Arthrobacter globiformis: one gene and its partner. The main gene of each other region encodes a partner of the protein of the gene in region 2 in a complex. Links are inferred from orthologs where the notes say so. Each region holds a gene or a part of one and is shown on either strand. Other genes may lie near its edges.

Region 1 (7,389 bases), 250 kb from region 2 along the record:
CAGCCAGGTCTGGGTGGTGGTGCCGAAAACCGCCAGCGCCAGGACCGCGATCAGCAGCACCACCGTGGACTTCCGCGCCCAGCCCGGGACCGTGCTGCGCGTTTTGCCCGGCACGGCGGATCCTGCGGGAACCGCCATCAGGAGTTTGCCTCCGTGACGGAACCGGGGCTGCTGACGGAATCGGGAGCGCTGACGGAGTCCGGCGTGATGTTGTGCAGCGAGCCTGCCGTGTGGACAGCCCGCAGCGGGGCCGCCGCCTTGTTGACGGTTTCCTGTGCCTCGGCCGGGTTGCTCGAGTCCGCCACGATGCCGCCGCCCGCCTGAACGTAGGCACGTCCTTCGCGCAGCAGTGCGGAACGGATGGCGATGGCCATGTCCATGTCGCCGGCGAAGTCCAGGTAGCCCACCACGCCGCCGTAGAAGCCGCGCCGGTGCGGTTCGAGTTCATCCAGGAGCCGCAGCGCGCGGGGCTTCGGGGCGCCCGAAAGGGTTCCGGCCGGGAAGGTGGCCTTCAGGACGTCGTAGGCTTTCGCCGTCGGGGCCAGGCGTCCGACGACGGTGGAGACCAGGTGCATGATGTGGCTGAAACGCTCCACCTCCATGAACTGCGTGACGTCCACGGAACCCGCCACGCAGACCTTCGACAGATCGTTCCGGGACAGGTCCACCAGCATGAGGTGTTCCGCCCGTTCCTTCTGGTCCGCGAGGAGTTCCTCGGCCATTGCCTTGTCCGCGTCCACGGTCTTGCCGCGGGGCCGGGAGCCGGCGATGGGGTGCGTGATGACGTCCTCGCCGGTGACCGTCACCAGCGCCTCCGGCGATGAGCCGACGATCGAGTACTGCCGGCCGGCGGCGTCCTCGAGGCTGAAGATGTACATGTACGGGCTCGGGTTCGTGTTGCGCAGCACCCGGTAGACGTCCAGCGGCGACGCCCCGCACTCCATCTCGAAGCGGCGGGAGATGACCACCTGGAATACTTCGCCGTCCACGATCGCCTCCTTGCCCCGGTCGAGGGCGGCAAGGTATTCGGGTTCGTGCCAGCGCTCCTGGACACTGGCGGCAAAATCGAGGGCCGCCGGCTCCAGTACAGACACCGGCTGGAGCACCGGGGTGCTGATGCGTGCCAGCAACTCCTTCACGCGGGCGACGGCGTCATGCCAGGCTTCGTCGACGCGTTCGGAGCTGTTGTCAAAGTTGATGGCGTTGGCGATGAGCAGCACCGTGCCGTCCATGTTGTCGTGGACGGCCATGTCCGTGACGAGGTTCAGCGCCAGTTCGGGCAGCTGCAGGTCGTCCTCGGGCGGGCTGATGAGCTTCTCCCAGTGGCGGACCGTTTCCCAGCCCAGGAATCCCACGAGGCCGGAGGTGAACGGCGGAAGCCCGTCGAACCGGTCGGTGCGCAGCGCCTCGATCGTGTCGCGGATGGCATCAACGGGGTTTCCGTCCACGGGAACACCCGCCGGCGGCTCGCCCAGCCAGTGCGCCTGCCCGTCTTTGGTGGTCAGCGTGGCGCGGGACCGGGAACCGATGAAGGAGTAGCGGGACCAGGCACCGCCGACAGCCGCCGACTCCATGAGGAACGTGCCCGGCTGGCCCTGCGCCAGCTTCCGGTACAGCCCGATCGGCGTTTCGGCATCCGCCAGCACCTTGAGCCGGACAGGGATGACGCGGCTGTGGGCGGCGAGTTCCCGGAATTCTTCCAGGCCAGGGCTGATGATTCCGAGGTCCTGCATGGCTATTGGTTCTCCGTCTGTTCTTGGCCAGTGCCTGTTGGGGGGTGGGGCCTGTTGAGTGTGGGGGGCCTGTTGGGTGGGGGGCCTGTTGGGTGGGAGGGGCGGCCGCTAGTTGGCCGGACCTGCCACAACGTCGAAGGCCCGGCCGTCAAAGCAGGTCCGCGTACCGGTGTGGCATGCTGCCCCCACCTGGTCCACCCGCACGAGGAGGGCGTCGCCGTCGCAGTCCAGGGCCACCGACTTGACCCACTGCACGTGGCCGGACGTGTCACCCTTGCGCCAATACTCCTGGCGGGAGCGCGAGTAGAACGTCACCCGGCCGGTGGTCATGGTCCGGTTGAGGGCCTCGTCGTCCATCCAGCCCAGCATGAGGACCTCGTTGGTGTCGAACTGCTGCACGATGGCAGCCACGAGTCCGGCCCCGTCCCGTTTCAGCGCCGAAGCAATCCCGACCGGAAGCGGGCTCCCCGGCAGAAGGCTTTCGCCGGCGTCGGGGGACGAGGCACCGGCGGCAGGGGCGGGGGCGGGGCTGGGGGTGGGCTGCTCAGACATCACGTCAAGTCTAGTGCCCATCCCGGGACGCTGGCACAAACGCCCTGGCCTCCCCGCTCCCCTGGACATACCGCACGGCCCGCAGGGGGCTTCGAGCCACCTGCGGGCCGTGCGGCCAACCACATTCAAGGGGGGAGTATTTGGTTCGGTCAGGAACCCGGTCAGGAAGCGGAACGCTTGATAACGACGTCGTCGACGTAGCTGTCACCCATCTGGCGCGGGTGCTCCGCGCCAAACTGCACCCTGCTCACGGTCGTGGAAGGCAGGTTCACTGTCCTGTTGAACACCTGGACGGTGCCGAACCACACCTGGATGGAGGACCTGGTGCCGTCCGCCCGTACCTGCATCCTGACATGCTGCCAGGTGTTCAGCGGAACGCTGGCGGCCTGGAGCCTGGCGTAGGAGACCGTACCGTTGGGATTTGCGGTCCGCAGCCACAGCTCACCGTTGGCGTTGTTGCGGAAGACGTCCGCCACCCGGGTGGAGCCCGAGAAGAAACGGACGTACGGCACATTGTTGCCGGCAAGGCCGCCAGTGGTGATGTTCACCCAGGCGTCCGCGCTGGCGCGCTTTGTTCCGGTGGGTAGCCCCACATACATTCTCGCTATTGAACCTGATGTGTCAGTCGCACGGATACGGACCGAACACGTTCCTGAGTGCGCCTTGGGGCTCGTCACCGCCACCGTTCCGGTCCCCGAGACGCTCCTGGTGAACGGCGACAGGGTGTTTCCCTCGAAGTTGGTGGCCGTCACGAGTGTCCCGGTGAAGGTTGTGCTGGTGGGGGCGGCCAAGCCCGTCCGGCATGTCGCCGCAGTGGCGGCGTTAGCCGAACCGAAGATCAGACTGCCCGAAACAAGCAGTCCGAGGCTGCCCAGTGTGCCCATTTTCTTGAGAGTGCTCATTACATTTCCTCACGCCAGATGGAGTTTTGTTATTCGCTCCACTGCAGCCTTTCCGCTCACTCCCCGGAAGCAGACCTAAAGCGTCTGATGATGCGCTGGAGCCAGTTTGCGTGCACTCCCCCCTGCCCATACTTGGTGGACCAGCTTGGAAAAAGCTTGGGGTTTCTTGAAGCGTCTCCGGATTCGGGGACGGCCCCAGGACCAGCGTGAACGGGGGCACAAATTCCCCGCTATCAACAGACTGCGCAACTCCCCCGCGGACGTGCTAGTTTTCCAAGTGATGCATTTCGTCGATCCGTCCCGAGAAGTCCTGGCCGAGACCCTGCTGGCGGCCGGTCCTGATTCCGCCACGCTCTGCAAAGGCTGGAAGACCAGGGACCTCGCAGCTCACCTTTACCTGCGCGAGCGGAAGGCCGCCGTCGGGCTGGGCCTGATCATCAAGAGCCTGTCCAAGGCCTCGGACAAGGCGACCGCCCGCCTGGCCGGAAAACTCAGGACCGCCGACGATTACGCCAAGCTCGTGAACTCCTTCCGCGCGGGACCGCCTCCGCTCTCGCCGATGAAGATCAAGGCGCTGGATGAGAGCTCAAACCTGATCGAATACTTCGTCCACACGGAGGACGTCCGGCGCGCCGTTGACCGCTGGGCACCCCGCGCCCTCGACGAGGAATACTCTGACGCCCTGTGGGATGAGCTGGTCAAGCGTGCCGCCATCCTGTACCGCGGCGTGGACGTAGGCATCGTCCTGGTCAGTCCCTCCGGCCCCCGCCACGTGGCCAAGCGCGCTCCGGTGTCCGTGGCCATCGTCGGGGAGCCCGGTGAGCTGCTGATGCACGCTCACGGCCGCACGCGCCACGCGCTGGTGACCTTCGAAGGCCAGCCAGACGCCGTCGCCCTTCTCCAGTCAGCCGAAGTAGGGCTTTAACTCCGCCGGTGATTGAGGTCAGCGGACCTCGAAGCCGGCGTCGCGGATTGCGGTCTTGACCTGCGACATCATGTCGTCCGGGCCCCAGTGGAAGATGGAGGCGGCGAGGACGGCGTCCGCTCCGGCCTGCACGGCGGGCGGGAAATGCGCGGGCTCCCCGGCGCCGCCGGAGGCGATGATCGGAACCTTGACTGCGGACCGGACCAGCCGGATGAGCTCGAGGTCGAAGCCGTCCTTGGTGCCGTCGGCGTCGATGGAGTTCAGCAGGATTTCGCCGACCCCGCGGTCCGCGGCTTCCTTGGCCCAGGCGATGGCGTCGATTCCGGTGCCCTGGCGGCCGCCGTGGGTGGTCACTTCAAAGCCCGACGGCGTGGTCTGGGATCCGGGGCGGACGCGCCGTGCGTCCACGGACAGCACCAGCACCTGGGAACCAAAGTGCCGGGTGATTTCGTCGATGACGTCGGGACGGGCCACGGCTGCGGTGTTGATCGATGCCTTGTCGGCGCCGAAGCGCAGCAGCTTGTCCACCTCGGCCACGCCGCGGACGCCGCCGCCGACGGTCAGCGGGATGAATACTTCCTCGGCGGTGCGGCGGACGACGTCGAACGTCGTTTCCCGGTTGCCGGAGGAGGCGGTCACGTCGAGGAAGGTGAGTTCGTCGGCGCCGGCGTTGTCATAGCGGTGGGCCAGTTCCACGGGGTCCCCGGCGTCGCGGAGGCCTTCGAAATTGATGCCCTTGACCACGCGGCCGGCATCAACGTCCAGGCAGGGAATAACGCGGACGGCTACAGCCATGACTTCTCCTGTTGTACTGCTGGGGTGTGCTGTTTAAGGAAAACCGGGTCAGATCCGGCAGGCGTGGATGCTGCTGACCAGGATGGCGCGCGCGCCGAGGTCGTACAGCTCGTCCATGATCCGGTTGGTTTCCTTCTTGGGCACCATGGAGCGGACGGCCACCCAGTCGGAATCGCGCAGCGGCGAGACGGTGGGTGATTCCAGGCCGGGCGTGAGGCCTGCGGCCTGCTCCACGAGCTCCTTGCGGATGTCGTAATCCATGAGCACGTACTGGCGCGCCACCAGGACGCCCTGCAGGCGGCGGATGAGGACGTCGATTTCCTTGGCCGTGCCGTTGGCCGCGCCGCCCTCGCCGGTGCGGCGGATGAGCACTGCCTCGGACTTGAGGATCGGCTCGCCGAAGATCTCCATGCCGGCGGCCTTGAGGGTGTTGCCTGTTTCGACGACGTCGGCGATGGCGTCTGCGACGCCGAGGCGCACGGAGGATTCCACCGCGCCGTCCAGCCGGACCACCTTCGCCTTGATGCCGCGCTCCGCCAGGTAGTCGCGCAGGAGGCCGTCGTAGCTGGTGGCCAGGCGCTTGCCTTCGAGTTCCTCCACAACGCTGAAGTCCCCGATCGGTCCGGCGAAACGGAACGTTGAGGCGGCAAAGCCGAGCGGAAGCAGTTCCTCAGCTTCCACCTGCGCGTCCAGCAGGAGGTCGCGGCCGGTGATTCCGACGTCGAGCGTTCCCTGCCCGACATAAACGGCGATGTCCCGGGGGCGGAGGAAGAAGAACTCAATGTCGTTGTCGGGGTCCACCATGACCAGCTCGCGGTTGTCCCGGCGCTGGCGGTAGCCCGCCTCGGACAGCATGGCGGAGGCGGCTTCGGACAGGGATCCCTTATTGGGTACGGCTACACGCAGCATTAGGAGGTCTTTCTGGTTTGGAAGTTTGGGTCAGGCAAGCGGGGCCACGCGGAGGCGGCTAAAGATGCTTGTAGACGTCTTCCAGGCTGAGTCCTTTGGCGAGCATCAGGACCTGCAGGTGGTACAGGAGCTGCGAGATCTCCTCGGCGGCGGCTTCATCGGATTCGTACTCGGCTGCCATCCAGACTTCAGCCGCTTCCTCCACGACTTTCTTGCCGATGCCGTGGATTCCCGACTCCAGTTCGGCGACGGTGCGGGAGCCCTCGGGGCGGGTCGCTGCCTTCTCGCTCAGTTCTGCGAACAGCGTCTCGAAATTCTTCACGCCCTCCAGCCTACTTGCTCGGGGCCGGGGCCCGCCTGTCGGGCAGTTCCATGACGGCGGGGATGTGAGCGAATACACACGTTGCATGCTTGCGCCCACATCCCCGCAGCGCCCCTGAACTGGGGAAATATTTTCTAGTACTGCATGAGCACTTAGTAGTTTTTGAGCAACAGCGCCGTGGACAGTGCGGCCGTGACGGCCTCATGCCCCTTGTCCTCGGAGGAACCGGGCAGTCCGGCGCGGTCGAGGCCCTGCTCTTCCGTGTCGCAGGTCAGCACGCCGAACCCGACCGGCACGCCGGTGCTGACGCTCACGTCGGTGAGTCCCGACGTCGCGGCCTGGCAGACGTAGTCAAAGTGCGGTGTTCCGCCGCGGATGACGACGCCGAGGGCGACGACGGCGTCAAAGTGCGGAGCCAGCCGCGCGGCGGCAACGGGAAGCTCGAAGCTGCCCGGGACGCGCAGCACCGTCGGCTCGTTGATGCCGGCGTCCTTGGCCGCGCGCAGGGCACCGTCCAGGAGGCCGTCCATGATCTGCGTGTGCCAGCTTGCCGCCACGATCGCCAGCTTCAGCTGCGAGGTTTCCGCGGGGTCGAGGGTGGTGAGGTCAATCTGGGGTGCGCCGTGTCCGCTCATAAAGTCTTCGTGATCCGTTCAGTCTTGTTCGTGGTCAAAAGTGTCGGTGCCGGTGCGGGGCAGGCCCGCGGTCTCGGTGTCGAGGGTCAGCAGGTGGTCCATCCGGTCCTTTTTGGTCTGCAGGTACCTGAGGTTCTGCTCCCGGGACGGCACCTCGGTGGGCACCATCTCGACGACCTTCACGCCGGCCACAGCCAGGCGGTTCTGTTTGTCCGGGTTGTTGCTCAGCAGCCGGATCTCGTGCAGGCCCATCTCGGCCAGGATCTGCGCCGCAGCCTTGTAGCAGCGGGCGTCAACGGGCAGTCCCAGCTGCTCGTTGGCCTCGACGGTGTCGAACCCGGCCTCCTGCAGGGCGTAGGCCTTGATCTTGTTGGCCAGCCCGATGCCCCGGCCTTCCTGGCCGCGGAGGTACAGCAGCGTGCCGCCGTTTTCAGCGATCAGCTCCAGGGCGTAGGCGAGCTGCTCGCCGCAGTCGCACCGGTAGGAGCCAAAGACATCGCCGGTGAGGCATTCCGAGTGCAGGCGCACCAGGGGCGCCTTCCCGTCCCTGGGCGCATTCGGGGAGCTGACCGCAAGGTGTTCGGCGCCGGTCACCAGATCGGTCCAGGCCTGCGTC
Region 2 (7,427 bases):
AGGCAGTACAACTTGGTCCAGGAGGGCTCACGCCATGTCAGCTTCACCAGCAGTGTCGGCTTCAACAGCAACCCCGTTCGCGGATTCCCAGCGCACCGCGGTGTCTCAGCTGCGTGCGGTGCCTCAGCCGCGTGCAGTATCCCAGTCCCGTGCAGCTTCCCGGCCGGGCAAGCCGCCGCGCCTTCGCCTCACCCGCCGTGGCCGGATCGTCCTGATCGGCCTGCCGCTTGTTCTGCTGGCCGCCCTGATCCTGTCCCTGGCGGGGCTGCTGAACTCGCCGGCCAAAGCTGCGGACACCGCCGGCGGCCTGACCGTCACGCCCGCAGTTTCTGTCACGGTGCAGCCCGGTGAGTCGCTCTGGGCAATCGCCGGAAAAGTCGACCCCGACCGCGACCCCCGGGACGTGATTGCGGACATCGTCCAGCTCAACGACCTCCAGGCCGGGAAGGTCATGCCCGGCCAGCAGCTGTTCGTGCCGAACAAATAGGCGGTTGCCCGGCACTGGAACCGTCACAGTTTCCGGCCAGCCCTACGGGTTACTTAAACTGTCTAGGTGACTGACCAGCTTGAGCGACTGAACCGACTGCCCCTGCGGACCAACCTGAGGGGGCTGTCCCCTTACGGCGCCCCGCAGCTTGACGTTCCGATCCTGCTCAACGTCAACGAGAACACGCATGGCGTGCCCGCCGACGTGCGTGCGGCCATCACCGCGGCCGTAAGCGAGGCAGCCACCGGCCTCAACCGGTACCCCGACCGCGAATTCACCGAACTCCGGGAAGCCCTGGCAGAGTACCTCGGCCACGGGCTCAGCGCGGACAATCTCTGGGCAGCCAACGGCTCCAACGAGGTCCTCCAGCAGATCCTCCAGGCCTTCGGCGGCCCGGGCCGTTCACTCCTGAGCTTCCCGCCGACGTACTCCATGTACCCGCTCCTCGCCAGCGGCACGGACACCGCCTACATCGCCGGCAAGCGTGCCGACGACTACGGCCTCAGCGCCGAGTCGGCTGCACGCCAGGTGCGCGAACTCCAGCCCAACATCGTCTTCCTGTGCTCACCGAACAACCCCACCGGCACCGGCCTGGGCCTGGACGTGGTGGAAGCCGTCTACGAGGCGGGCGAGGCCAGCCAGGCGATCGTAGTCGTGGACGAGGCCTACCACGAGTTTGCGCACGACGGCACGCCCAGCGCCCTGACCCTGCTGCCCGGCCGGGAGCGGCTCATCGTCTCCCGGACCATGAGCAAGGCGTTCGCTCTTGCCGGTGCCCGCCTCGGTTACATGGCCGCGGCCCCGGAGGTGACCGACGCCCTGCGTCTGGTGCGCCTGCCCTACCACCTGTCCGCCGTTACGCAGGCAACCGCCCTCGCGGCCCTGCAGCACCGCGAGGCGCTTATGGCGGATGTCGAGGACATCAAGCGTCAGCGCGACCGGATTGTCGCGGAGCTGACACGGATGGGGCTGCGGCCCGCGGCATCCGACTCCAACTACGTCTTCTTCGGCGGGCTGGAGAACCCCCATGAGGTCTGGCAGGAACTGCTCGACGCAGGGGTGCTTGTCCGGGACGTCGGCATCGCCGGCCACCTTCGGGTGACCGCCGGTACTGAGACGGAAACCACAGCCTTCCTGGAAGCGCTCGAAAGCATCCTGGCCCGGCAGGCCGCACTTCCGGCCTAAACTTGAACATGGACCAGGTCAGGTCCGCCCCCATCCTTCGTCAAAGGACATCTATCACCATGAGCGACACCGGTATCAAGGCTGCCGAGGCACGGACTGCACGCATGGAGCGGGCCACCAGCGAATCTTCCGTGCTGGTGGAGATCAACCTCGACGGCACCGGAGTGTCGGACATCAGCACGTCGGTCCCGTTCTATGACCACATGCTGACGGCGCTGTGCAAGCACTCACTCATCGACATGACCGTCAAGGCCACAGGCGACACCCACATCGACGTCCACCACACCGTCGAGGACGTGGCCATCACGTTCGGCGAGGTGCTGCGCACCGCTCTGGGCAACAAGGCCGGGATCCGCCGCTTCGGCGAGGCCACCGTGCCGCTGGACGAGGCCCTGGCGCACGCCGTCGTTGACGTCTCCGGCCGGCCCTACCTGGTGCACGGCGGCGAGCCCGCCGGGCAGGAGTACCACCTGATCGGCGGCCACTTCACGGGCTCGCTGACCCGGCACGTCTTCGAGGCCATCACGCTGCACGCCGGCATCTGCCTTCACATGAACGTCATCGCCGGCCGCGACCCGCACCACATCGTGGAAGCCCAGTTCAAGGCGTTCGCGCGGGCCCTCCGTGCAGCCGTCGAGCCGGATCCCCGTGTCGAAGGCATTCCGTCCACCAAGGGAGCACTGTGACCGGCAAAGTACTGCGCGAGGGCGCGATCCTCGATCCGTCGGCCACTCTGAAGCCGGCTTCCCCGGAGGGCAAGCCCACCGTCACCGTCCTGGACTACGGCTCCGGCAACGTCCGTTCCGCCGTGCGTGCCCTGGAACGTGCCGGTGCCGAGGTCATCCTGAGTTCCAAGCCCGAGGACGTGCTGAACGCCGACGGGCTGGTCGTTCCCGGTGTCGGCGCTTTCGAAACGGTCATGCGCGAGCTCAAGGCCGTTGACGGCATCCGGATGATCGGCCGCCGCGTGGCCGGCGGACGTCCGGTCCTCGGCATCTGCGTCGGCCTGCAGGTGCTCTTCGAGGCCGGCGTCGAACACGGGACTGAAGCCGAAGGCATGGGGGAGTGGCCTGGCAAGGTGGAGCTCCTTCCCGCTGAGGTGGTGCCGCACATGGGGTGGAACACCGTCAAGGTTCCGGAAGGCTCCAGGCTTTTCGACGGCGTCGAAGCTGAGCGGTTCTACTTCGTGCACTCTTATGGCGTCCAGAACTGGGACTTCGAAGTGATCCAGCCGCGGATGGCGCCGCCCCTGGTCACGTGGTCCGAGCACGGTGCCCCCTTCATCGCCGCCGTGGAGAACGGCCCCCTCTGCGCCACCCAGTTCCACCCGGAGAAATCCGGTGACGCCGGCGCGCGGCTGCTCAAGAACTGGGTCGACGGGCTCCGCGGGCCGCATTCCCGGCAGGCGGCGGACGCCTAAATGTGGTCCATTCTCCTGATGGGACTGGCTGGCCTCCTGGTGGGCGGTGGCCTGTCCTTCAGGCAGCAGCACAAGCCGCTCTGGATCCAGATCGGCTTCTACGTGCTGGCCGCCATGTCGCTGCTGGCTGCCTACCTGCTGACCCTTCCCGGCAAATAACCAACCAACCCGCCGTGTGCGCCGCAGAAGCCGCCGCGCACGGGAACCAGCGCCTACAAGAACTGAGGACCCCTGATGACCAGCCAAAACGAGCTGCCGGTACTTGAACTGCTTCCCGCCGTCGACGTCGTGAACGGCCAGGCCGTCCGCCTGGTCCAGGGCGAGGCCGGCAGCGAGACAAGCTACGGAACGCCGCTGGAGGCGGCGCTCAACTGGCAGCAGCAGGGCGCGGAATGGGTCCACCTGGTGGATCTGGACGCTGCCTTCGGGCGCGGTTCAAACGCGGACCTGCTGCGCGAGGTGGTGGGCCGGCTGGACATCAAGGTCGAGCTTTCCGGCGGGCTCCGGGACGATGAATCCCTGGAAAAGGCACTGGACCTGGGCGTCGCCCGGGTGAACCTCGGCACCGCCGCCTTGGAGAACCCGGACTGGACCGCGCGGGCCATCGACCGCTTCGGTGACCGGATCGCCGTCGGGCTGGACGTCCGCGGAACCACTCTCGCCGGCCGCGGCTGGACCAAGGAAGGCGGAGACCTGTGGGACGTACTGGGCCGCCTCGAAGAGGCCGGCTGCGCACGCTACGTTGTTACCGACGTGACGAAGGACGGCACGCTGCAGGGACCGAACGTTGAACTCCTGCGGCAGATGGTGGAGAAGACCGGCAAGCCAGTAGTGGCGTCCGGCGGCATTTCCAGCCTTGATGACCTGAAGGTCCTGCGCTCCCTGGTGCCGCTCGGCGTCGAAGGCGCCATCGTGGGCAAGGCCCTGTACGCCGGCGCCTTCACCCTGCCCGAGGCCCTCGACGTCGCCGGACGCCGCTAGGGCATCGCCGTGACCGAGCACCAGCGCAACTCCGCGGACGGCGGCGGACCGGGCGCGGACCTGCCGCCGGCACGCCGGCTGCCCGGTCACATCGAGGCCGCCCTCGCCGGGGCAGGTGGCGCCACCGATTCGGCCGGACAGCCCTGGGCCGGACGCAGCCTCGCCGGTGACGACGCCAAGATCCACAACTTCGAGGACGACGACGGCACAGCCGACGCCGGCTACCTCACCGCAGTCTCTGCCCTTGTCGCCGGCGACGGCGACGAGGCCGCGGTGGTTGCCTCGCTCGCCACCGCCCGTGTCTTTGTCCCCGTGGTGGCACAGCTGGCGGAGGAAGCCGAGGGCGCGCATGGCGTGCACGCCGACAAGCAGGCCGACATGGCGCTGGTGACGCTCAAAGCACCCGACGGCCGCCTCGCCATGCCCGTGTTCACCTCGGCGGCAGCCCTGGCGTCGTGGCACCCGGAGGCGCGGCCCGTGGCCGTTTACGCCGCGAGGGCAGCCTTGTCCGCCGTCGCCGAAGGCGCCGAGCTGCTGGTCGTGGACCCCGGTTCGGAGATAACCTTCGTGGTCCGGCGCCCCGGCGTCTGGGCCCTCGCGCAGCAGCGGCAGTGGGTGCCGGCCTACCTGGACACCGAGCTGGCCGCGGTGCTGCGCGCCGGAGCGGACGGCAAGCCCGCAGTCCGCGGCCTCGAGGTCCTGCCCGGCGGGGGAGTGGCCACCACCACGACCTCAGGCCGCCGCGTCGATGGCGGCGGAGCCGGACCGGAACTGCGCGTGGTGCTCTATCTGGAGGACGGACTTGATGCAGCCGCGGTCCAGGCCCTCGTTGCCGGCCTCCAGGCCGAGTGGAGCCGGAATGTATTGTTTGGTGAGCGCGTTGATTCGATCGAAGTCAAGCTAAGGCGCGCCGCGCAGTAGCCGCGGGCCCGGTGGGCCCGTTCCGTTGCTGTCCGGCGGCGAAACTGAGGATCCACCTGTGAATTTCAGCCTGTACCGGGAGCTGCTGGCCGTTCGGCCCATCCGCCGGCTCCTGGCGGTGGGCATGATTGCCCGCATTCCCCATTCGGCGGCGGGCGTCCTGCTGACGCTGCACATCGTCCTGACCCTCGGCGAGGGCTATGCGGCCGCGGGAACGGCGGCCGCCGTGATGACCATCGGAATCGCGCTTGGCGCACCTTGGCGCGGCCGCCGGGTGGATACGGCGGGTCTGCGGACGGCCCTGATACCTTCCGTGATTTCGGAAACCGTCATCTGGTCCATCGTGCCGCACGTCTCCTACCAGTGGCTGCTGCCCCTCGTGTTTGTCGGCGGCCTGCTGACCCTTCCCATTTTCAGCGTGGTGCGGCAGTCCCTGGGCGTGCTGGCGGACGGTGACCAGCGCAGGACCGCGTTCGCGCTGGACGCAGTCAGCACCGAGCTGGTGTTTATGATCGGCCCGGCAGCGGGTGCTGTGGTGGCCACGAGCGGCCATTCCGTGCTGGGGCTGACCGCCGTCGGTGTCTCGACGTCGCTGGCCGGGCTCTTCCTGATGTGGTTCAACCCGCCCACCCGCAGTGCTGTCCGCAGCGAATCCTGTGAGGCGGACGAGCAGGAAGCTGCGGAGGTAGCCGTTGTGGCCGCCGCCCCCGCACACCTGCAGGAGGCTGCGGCTGAGCTCGGCCCCGCGGCGGCGGGCAGCAGGCGGCGGGCTGTTTTGAAGGGCCGGGTGGCGCACAGCTTCGGCTGGTTCACCGCAGCGGTAGCCGCGGTCTTCGCCGTCGCCGCCGGCGCCGGCATGGTGCTCAGCGGCACCGACGTGGGCATCGTGGCCGCGCTGGAGACCGGGGGCCACCAGGCCGAGATCGGCGTTGTGTTCCTCTTCTGGTGCGCCGCCTCGGTGGTGGGCGGCCTTGTTTACGGGGCCATGCACCGGCCTGTTTCACCGATTCTCCTGCTGCTGGGCATGGCTGCCCTGACCATTCCCATGGGCTTTGCCACCGACACGCTGACGCTCAGCCTGCTGTCGCTGCTTCCGGGGCTCCTGTGTGCTCCGGTCCTTTCGGCAGCTTCCGAGAAGGTGGCCGAACTGGTCGATGAAGCCCGGCGGGGCGAGGCCATGGGCTGGTACGGGTCCGCGCTGACCGCGGGCGTGGCACTGGGGGCTCCGCTGGCCGGACTTTTCATCGACAGCATTGGCGCTGCGGGAGGCTTCGTGTCCGTCGGAGTGGCAGGAGTGCTGCTTTGCGTCGTGGGGCTTGTCCTGCAGCAGCGGCGCCGCCGCGCCGCCACATCCTGACGGGCCGCCACGACCTGACGGGCTCGGGCTTCGTTGGGTGAGGTTTCGGTGTTTCGGTGGGAAGGACTTCCCCGGGAAGTGCCCCAAGAGACAAAAACGGCGGCGGTCCGGCCCCGAAGAGCCGGCCCGCCGCCGTCGAAGTTCAATCCTTAGTTCACTGCACCGGTGAATTTCTCACCGGGACCCTTGCCCGGGGGATCCGGGATGATGGACTCTTCGCGGAAGGCGAGTTGCAGTGACCGCAGGCCATCGCGCAACGGACCGGCATGCTGCGAACCGATTTCCGGGGCGGCCGCCGTCACCAGGCCGGCGAGGGCGGTGATGAGCTTGCGGGCCTCATCCAGGTCCTTCAGCTCAGCGGCGTTCTCCTCTGCGGCCAGGCCGAGCTTCACGGCGGAGGCGCTCATCAGGTGCACGGCGGCCGTGGTGATGACCTCGATCGCAGGAACTTCGGAGATGTCGCGGATTTGCTGCGTGACGTCGTCCCCGGCGCCAGGCGCCTGGTAGACGTGTGAATTGCTGTCTGGAGTGCTCATACTGGTAAGCTTGTCACAGACCGACTGGATGTCGTTATTTTGCCGTGGATGAGACCCACTGCCGCGAATGTGCGGTAAGCGGGCATCTTTATGTAGAATTGATATTCAGTTTGCAAGCGGAGTTCTCTCCCACCCGCGTCAGCCGTTTTTCCCGGAAGTTTCAGGGAAGCAAGGTTGCCGGGTAACGGTCGGGCGGTTCACCGGGCAGGAGCCTGGGGAAGTGCGTGCAGTCCCTCGCGGGATGTGCACATCCGATCCTTTGAGGCCTTCGATTGCTCCGGCAATTGGGGGCCTTCTCTATTTTGCCGGTGGAACACCCATCACGAACACAGGAGCTTTAACATTAGCGAGCCAAGAATCAATGAGCGTATCCGCGTCCCTGAGGTGCGGCTGGTCGGCCCTGCCGGCGAACAGGTAGGAATCGTCCGTATTGAGGATGCCCTGCGTCTGGCTGCCGAGTCCGACCTGGATCTCGTTGAAGTTGCACCGCAGGCCAAGCCTCCGGTGTGCAAGCTGATGGACTTCGGCAAGTACAAGTAC

What was found.
Region 1: the proteins of hisH (region 2) and hisF are in contact, whole or in part, in a crystal structure (PDB 6RU0), measured with the Thermotoga maritima proteins. The link is inferred for Arthrobacter globiformis from one-to-one orthologs. Residues at the interface, in WP_004080484.1 of Thermotoga maritima: Asn15, Arg18, Arg22, Arg117, Leu118, Pro119, His120, Met121, Gly122, Trp123, Asn124, Asn134, Gly135, Tyr136, Tyr138, Val140, Tyr158, Glu180, Lys181, Ser182, Ser183, Lys184, Ile185; in WP_004080486.1 of Thermotoga maritima: Met1, Leu2, Ala3, Arg5, Ser40, Glu41, Asp45, Glu46, Ala70, Glu71, Ile73, Asp74, Ile75, Pro76, Phe77, Asp98, Lys99, Ser122, Gln123, Glu161, Thr195, Leu196, Asn247, Arg249, Glu251.

The regions. Positions count from the first base shown.
Region 1 is NZ_JAUSYZ010000001.1:2,250,526-2,257,914, reverse strand. The notes cover bases 3,020-5,870. They hold hisF (imidazole glycerol phosphate synthase subunit HisF), read right to left. Parts: upstream 4,908-5,870; coding sequence 4,131-4,907; downstream 3,020-4,130. Other genes in these bases: hisG (ATP phosphoribosyltransferase), read right to left, coding at 4,956-5,816; QF036_RS10195 (TIGR03085 family metal-binding protein), read left to right, coding at 3,468-4,112; QF036_RS10200 (hypothetical protein), read right to left, coding at 3,020-3,187. Outside these bases: QF036_RS10215 (Trp biosynthesis-associated membrane protein), read right to left, coding at 1-138; QF036_RS10210 (anthranilate synthase component I), read right to left, coding at 138-1,733; hisI (phosphoribosyl-AMP cyclohydrolase), read right to left, coding at 1,842-2,285; more of QF036_RS10200, read right to left, coding at 2,447-3,019; QF036_RS10180 (phosphoribosyl-ATP diphosphatase), read right to left, coding at 5,875-6,138; ribH (6,7-dimethyl-8-ribityllumazine synthase), read right to left, coding at 6,291-6,773; ribA (GTP cyclohydrolase II), read right to left, coding at 6,792-7,389.
Region 2 is NZ_JAUSYZ010000001.1:1,998,806-2,006,232, forward strand. What follows is about bases 1,335-4,223. They hold hisH (imidazole glycerol phosphate synthase subunit HisH), read left to right. Parts: upstream 1,335-2,354; coding sequence 2,355-3,092; downstream 3,093-4,223. Other genes in these bases: QF036_RS09045 (histidinol-phosphate transaminase), read left to right, coding at 1,335-1,672; hisB (imidazoleglycerol-phosphate dehydratase HisB), read left to right, coding at 1,732-2,358; QF036_RS09060 (hypothetical protein), read left to right, coding at 3,093-3,251; priA (bifunctional 1-(5-phosphoribosyl)-5-((5-phosphoribosylamino)methylideneamino)imidazole-4-carboxamide isomerase/phosphoribosylanthranilate isomerase PriA), read left to right, coding at 3,327-4,073; QF036_RS09070 (SseB family protein), read left to right, coding at 4,083-4,223. In the rest of the region: QF036_RS09040 (LysM peptidoglycan-binding domain-containing protein), read left to right, coding at 35-487; more of QF036_RS09045, read left to right, coding at 554-1,334; more of QF036_RS09070, read left to right, coding at 4,224-4,994; QF036_RS09075 (MFS transporter), read left to right, coding at 5,053-6,351; QF036_RS09080 (DUF1844 domain-containing protein), read right to left, coding at 6,501-6,887; infC (translation initiation factor IF-3), read left to right, coding at 7,272-7,427. UniProt on the Escherichia coli protein: IGPS catalyzes the conversion of PRFAR and glutamine to IGP, AICAR and glutamate. The HisH subunit catalyzes the hydrolysis of glutamine to glutamate and ammonia as part of the synthesis of IGP and AICAR.